Regions from separate parts of the Salinimonas sediminis genome, predicted to be linked through region 3. Evidence: predicted binding sites of a transcription regulator. Region 3 holds the regulator's gene; each other region holds the start of a gene.

Region 1 (2,280 bases), 1.3 Mb from region 3:
GATCGCCCTTCACCCGACGCTTAAATTCAGCGGCTTCTGTAGGGTAGGCTTTCTCGTAGGCAGCAAATTTTTCTTCCCACTGTTGCTGCGCTTTTTGGCCTTTCTCTTTGGCATCCCATTCAGCATAAACATCTGATGGAACCGCAAACGCTTCAGCTGTCCAGCCCAGCTCTTTGCGGGTAGCAACAATTTCATCTTCGCCCAGCGCTGCGCCGTGGCTGGCTTCCGAGCCTTGTTTGTTAGGCGAACCAAAACCAATAATGGTTTTACAGATAATCAGCGTTGGCTGCGTGGTATTGCTACGGCCTGCTTCTACTGCTTTGCGAACCTGATCAGCATCATGGCCATCTACATTTTCGATCACCTGCCAGCCATACGCTTTAAAACGCGCAGCAGTATCATCGGTAAACCAACCTTCAACTTCACCATCAATGGAAATACCATTGTCGTCATAAAAGGCAATTAGCTTACCCAGTCCAAGGGTGCCGGCTAACGAGCTAACCTCGTGAGAGATACCTTCCATCAGACAGCCATCACCTAAGAAGGTATAGGTGTAGTGGTCAACAATATCATGACCTTCTTTATTAAATTGCGCGGCCAGTACTTTTTCAGCCAGCGCCATACCAACGGCATTACTTACGCCCTGACCTAGCGGCCCGGTAGTTGTTTCCACACCCGGCGCATAGCCATATTCAGGATGGCCAGGGGTTTTTGAATGCAGTTGACGGAAGTTCTTCAATTCTTCAATAGGTAGATCGTAACCGGAAAGGTGCAGCAATGAGTACAGCAACATAGACCCATGACCGTTTGACAAAACGAAGCGGTCACGGTTTGCCCAGTCTGGGTTTGTCGGGTTGTGCGATAAGAAGTCGCACCATAATACTTGTGCAATATCCGCCATTCCCATGGGCGCACCCGGGTGGCCTGATTTTGCTTGTTGCACTGCGTCCATGCTTAAGGCACGGATGGCATTGGCGAGTTCACGACGAGTGGGCATGTTGTCTCCTGGTTTTAGTTCCTACGGACAAAGTCATACGCTGCCATACAAATTTGGCTCAATTAGCTGATTTGTCCGTTGTACATGAAAATAGCAACTATTCTTACCTAACCGTGTTCCTACTGCAATGTGTTTTACCATTGCAAACCCACGGTTCGGGTAAATAATGCCGATATCTTGCTTACGTTTTTTTATGTGGTGGCAAATCTATAATTGTCAACCAAACGTAACAAATAGACTTATAGACGTCCAGATGTAAAGACTGGTATTTTGAAGCGTATCAAGTACAATTATGCCTTTAATGAGGGCAAAATCTAACGGAGAATTTATGGCTACGCAGTTATTCACATCCGAGTCAGTATCAGAAGGCCATCCGGATAAAATTGCAGATCAGATATCTGATGCAGTTTTAGATGCAATTCTGGAACAGGATCCTAAAGCTCGGGTTGCGTGCGAAACTTACGTTAAGACCGGTATGGTACTGGTTGGCGGAGAAATTACTACCTCTGCGTGGGTCGATATTGAAGAACTTACCCGCCAGACAGTCAAAGACATTGGCTATACCCATTCTGATATGGGCTTTGATGCTGATTCATGTGCGGTGTTAAATGCCATAGGTAAGCAATCTCCGGATATTAATCAAGGCGTAGATCGTACCAGTCCTGAAGAACAGGGAGCCGGTGACCAGGGCTTAATGTTCGGTTATGCCAGTGATGAAACTGATGTGCTAATGCCAGCACCGATTACCTATGCCCATCGCCTGGTGCAAAAGCAGGCCGAAGTACGTAAATCGGGCAAACTTAGCTTTTTACGCCCGGATGCGAAAAGCCAGGTGACCTTTATTTATGAAAACGATAAGCCTGTAGGCGTAGATGCGGTCGTACTGTCTACTCAACATTGCGATAGCGTATCCACCGCACAGGTTCGCGAAGCGGTAATGGAAGAGATTATCAAACCGGTATTGCCGGCGCATTGGCTGACCGAAAGCACCCGTTTTCATATTAACCCTACTGGCCGGTTTGTTATTGGCGGCCCAGTAGGTGATTGCGGTCTTACCGGGCGCAAAATAATTGTTGATACCTACGGCGGTATGGCGAGGCATGGTGGCGGCGCCTTCTCGGGTAAAGATCCGTCGAAAGTTGACCGCTCCGCAGCTTACGCTGGGCGTTACGTAGCAAAAAATATTGTCGCGGCTGGTTTAGCTAAACGTTGCGAAATCCAAATCTCATACGCGATTGGCGTGGCCGAGCCTACTTCTATCAGTATTGAGACCTTTGGTACCG
Region 2 (2,280 bases), 620 kb from region 3:
CATCGGGGTGGCCCATGATTGTCAGCAGGTCGCGTTATTACCCATGGCAAACTGGGATATTCCGTGCGACCTAATAGTTACCCCTACCCGGCTAATCAAGCCGGCCCCACCGGCAAGCCGCGCAGGCTGATCTGGGCCCTGCCCTGCACGTACAGCCCTGAACCGGGCTTTACTTTACCCAGAATGTTATGAGCATGAATCAGCACTAACAAAGGGGCGCCGTTAGCGGTAAACTTTGCCCACTAATTTGCCACAGAACACCGGTTGGGGAGACCACAATGGATCAGAACGCAAAAAAACAGGCGGTAGCCAAAGCTGCACTTACCTATATCAAAGCGGATAGTGTGGTTGGCGTAGGTACTGGCTCCACGGTTAACTATTTTATTGATGAGTTAGCCAGCATGAAAGATCGTATAGCGGGTGCGGTATCCAGTTCGCAAGCCTCTACCGAACGGCTCAAGGCGGTGGGTATCGAGGTGTTTGAACTAAACGATGTAGACAACCTGGGCGTGTATGTCGATGGCGCGGATGAAGTCACCGAACATAAGCATATGATTAAAGGCGGCGGCGCAGCTCTGACCCGGGAAAAAATTGTTGCCGCGGTGGCTGACACTTTTATTTGTATTGTTGATAACACCAAGCAGGTGCCGCTACTGGGGGCCTTTCCGTTACCCGTTGAAGTGATTCCTATGGCGCGTTCTTATGTGGCCCGGGAACTGGTTAAGCTGGGCGGCGATCCAGTCTATCGCCAGGGTGTTACTACAGATAACGGCAATGTGATTATCGATGTGCACAACCTGACTATTTTAAACCCGCGTGAGCTGGAAACCAGCATTAACAACATTGCGGGTGTGGTAACCAACGGTATTTTTGCACTGCGCGGAGCTGATGTGGTGTTGTGTGCTACTGAAGAAGGTGTAAAGACCTTCGATTAGGGCTTAGCCTGGGGGGTTAGCCCCGGTAAATAACAACAACCGCAGATAGCGCTTTGCAGCGTTTCCAACATCTGTTATTTTAACCATTTAGACGTCCAGATGTCTTTTTCACAATTCACTTAAGGTTGAGATTCAAAGCAATGAGTAAAGTTTCGTTACCGAAAGATAAAATACGCATACTGTTGTTGGAAGGCGTGCACCAAAGCGCTGTAGATACCCTGCAAGGTAATGGTTATACCAACATTGAGTATCTTAAAACCTCGTTGCCTGAAGAAGAATTGATTGAAAAAGTGCGTGATGTGCATTTTATCGGTCTGCGGTCGCGTACGCAGTTAACCGAAAATGTTATTGATGCCGCCCAAAAATTGGTGGCGGTGGGCTGTTTTTGTATCGGGACTAATCAGGTTGACTTGGTAGCCACCCAAAAACGCGGCATCCCGGTGTTTAACGCCCCCTTTTCCAATACCCGCTCGGTTGCCGAGTTAGTGCTGGGCCAGATTATCCTGTTGCTACGCGGCATTCCTGAGAAAAATGCAAAAGCACACCGCGGCGAGTGGGACAAAAGCGCCGCTGGGTCGCTTGAAGCGCGGGGCAAAACACTCGGTATTATCGGCTATGGGCATATTGGTACCCAGTTAAGTATTCTGGCCGAACACTTGGGTATGCGGGTACAGTTTTTTGATATCGAAGACAAACTGGTACTAGGAAATGCCACCCAGGTTAAAAGCCTGGAAACCTTGCTTAGTACCTCTGATGTGGTGTCGCTGCATGTACCTGAAACTGCCACCACGCACAACCTGATAGACGAAAACGCATTAGCACAGATGAAGCCCGATGCCATATTGATTAATGCTTCTCGGGGCACAGTGGTAGATATTGATGCTTTAGTGGCAGCTCTTACAGACAAGCGCTTAAGCGGCGCGGCTATCGATGTATTCCCGGTAGAACCCAAATCAAATGGTGAAGAGTTTGTATCGCCCTTACGCGAGTTCGATAATGTTATTTTAACCCCCCATGTGGGCGGCAGCACACTTGAGGCCCAAGAGAACATAGGCGTTGAAGTGGCGGGGAAACTGGCTAAGTATAGCGATAACGGTTCCACCCTGTCGGCGGTTAATTTCCCAGAGGTTTCATTGCCAGACCACCCGGGCCGCTCCCGTTTACTGCATATACACGAAAACCGTCCTGGTGTGATTATGCAAATTAACGGCACCTTTGCAGAGCGCGGCATCAACATTGAAGCCCAATACCTGCAAACAACGCCTGATATTGGCTATGTAGTAATTGATGTCGAGGCAGATAAAGCCTACGACGGTTTAGCCCAGTTGCTTCAAATAGATGGCAC
Region 3 (2,280 bases):
AGATTCAGGGCAAAGACATTGAAGAGTCAACTATTGTATGTCTGGGTGCCGGGGCCGCCGCGGTAGCCTGTATGGAGCTATTGATAAAATGCGGCGCTCAGCGTGAGCGTATTTATATGCTGGATCGCAAAGGCGTGATTCACACTCGGCGTGACGACCTGACCGAACATAAAAAATTGTTTGCCAATAATACCGATAAGCGCACGCTGGAAGATGTGATGGAAGGGGCCGACATTTTTGTTGGGGTCTCTGGCCCTGATTTGTTACCGCCGGAAGCACTGGCCTTGATGGCGCCCAACCCGGTGGTTTTTGCTTGTTCCAACCCTGACCCGGAAATTAAACCCGAGCTGGCACTTGAGGTTCGTAGCGACCTGATTATGGCCACGGGGCGCTCTGATTACCCTAACCAGGTTAATAACGTACTGTGTTTTCCCTTTATCTTTCGTGGGGCTCTGGACGTGCGCGCCAGTGCCATTAATGATGAAATGAAGGTAGCGGCGGTTGAAGCAATTCGAGGGATTACCAAAGAGCCTGTGCCAGATGAAGTTTTAAAAGCCAGTAATTGTGCCGCGTTAACCTTTGGTAAAGACTATATTATTCCGAAACCAATGGATCCGCGGTTGTGCTCGCGTATTGCGACGGCAGTAGCCAAAGCAGCCATTGCCTCGGGAGTGTCACGGCTAACTGAACTGCCCTCCCATTACCAGGAATAAATTTACCAGGAACAAATTTCACCGACTATTAAAAAAGGCCCTATCCGGGCCTTTTTAGTGGTTATCAGGCGTCATTTTCGCTGGTCGGGTCGATACCCATTTCTTCCATCATTCGTCGTGCCTCAGCCGGAACCCGGTTGGGGTTATCTTTGCGCAAATCATCATCGTTGGGCAAAGGTTGCCCGGTAAACGCATGCAAAAAGGCTTCGCACAATAATTCTGAATTAGTCGCGTGGCGTAAATTGTTAATTTGCCTACGGGTGCGCTCATCAGTTAATTCTTTAAGCACATTAATCGGTATTGAAACCGTTACTTTTTTAACCTGCTCGCTCTTTTTCCCATGTTCCGCGTAGGGGTGAATATACTTTCCGTTCCATTTTGCCATTAGGAGCTCTCAGACTACTCTTTATTATGTTATGGGCTGAAATTCTAAACAATGTGCAGAAAAGGTCAATTGAGCAGTGTAAACCGCTTGACGTCTAGACATATATTATTTAGTTTAGACGTCTAAACGTCCATATATATGAGTATTTTCATGGTTTCCTACGCCCAGGGCATTGATGCCCTTAATCAGTCTTTATCTGAACTACGTGATATTGACGTGTCTTTTGAATTTTTTCCGCCCAACTCGGAGAAAATGGAACAGACGCTGTGGAAATCTGTAGAGCGCCTTGCGCCGCTAAAACCTTCTTACATGTCGGTGACCTACGGAGCCAACAGCGGCGAGCGAGATCGGACTCATGATGTGGTTAAACGCATTAATCAGCAGACTGGTATTGCCGCGGCGCCGCATCTGACGTGTGTAGATGCCAGTAAAGCAGAGTTGCAACAAATTGCGGAGGATTACTGGAACTCAGGAATACGCCGTATTGTAGCGCTACGCGGGGATCTTCCAGCCGGGGTAGATAAAACCGATATGTATGCCTCTGACCTGGTAGCGTTATTAAAAGATGTGGCTGACTTTGATATTTCGGTCGCGGCCTACCCGGAAAAGCATCCGGAGGCGGCAAACGCCCAGTCGGATTTACTCAATCTCAAGCGCAAGGCTGAAGCCGGTGCATCAGAAGCCATCAGCCAGTTTTTCTTTGATACCAGTACATTTTTACGCTTTCGTGATCGCACGGCGGCGGCGGGTATTGATATTGATCTGGTGCCGGGCATTTTACCGGTCACTAACTACCAAACCCTGCTGAAATTTGCCGGCTTCACTAATGTGCATGTACCAGGCTGGATGCACAAAATGTTTGATGGGCTGGATAAAGACGATCAGACCACCCGTAATCTACTGGGTGCCAGCATTGCCATGGAACAGGTTAAGGTACTGGCTAAAGAAGGCGTAAAACATTTTCACTTCTATACGCTTAACCGTAGTGAGCTTAGTTATGCTATTTGTCACATGCTTGGCGTACGCGGTAACGGTTAAGCGCCCCCGTTTGCTAACCCAGGGCACTACGGGCCCTGTTTATACCGCTAACCATCAGCCGCGGGCGGTGTCCTGCCAGCATAAAAAGGACGCACTATCAGTGATTAACACTGTATGCCGCGGGTAACTCACGCTACACTGAAG

What was found. The regulator MetJ, encoded in region 3, represses methionine synthesis genes. The targets are predictions, from matches to a motif close to TAGACGTCTAGACGTCTA.
Region 1: the regulator MetJ is predicted to act here: its motif matches at 1,232-1,249, upstream of metK (methionine adenosyltransferase).
Region 2: the regulator MetJ is predicted to act here: its motif matches at 1,024-1,041, upstream of serA (phosphoglycerate dehydrogenase).

Annotation. Positions count from the first base shown of each region.
Region 1 covers NZ_CP031769.1:764,770-767,049, reverse strand. The annotation lists gene tkt (transketolase) at 1-997, opposite strand, end outside; gene metK (methionine adenosyltransferase) at 1,326-2,280, shown strand, end outside.
Region 2 covers NZ_CP031769.1:3,293,982-3,296,261, forward strand. The annotation lists gene D0Y50_RS14530 (5-formyltetrahydrofolate cyclo-ligase) at 1-130, shown strand, start outside; gene rpiA (ribose-5-phosphate isomerase RpiA) at 279-935, shown strand; gene serA (phosphoglycerate dehydrogenase) at 1,076-2,280, shown strand, end outside.
Region 3 covers NZ_CP031769.1:3,915,550-3,917,829, forward strand. The annotation lists gene D0Y50_RS17210 (malic enzyme-like NAD(P)-binding protein) at 1-713, shown strand, start outside; gene metJ (met regulon transcriptional regulator MetJ) at 778-1,098, opposite strand; gene metF (methylenetetrahydrofolate reductase) at 1,249-2,136, shown strand.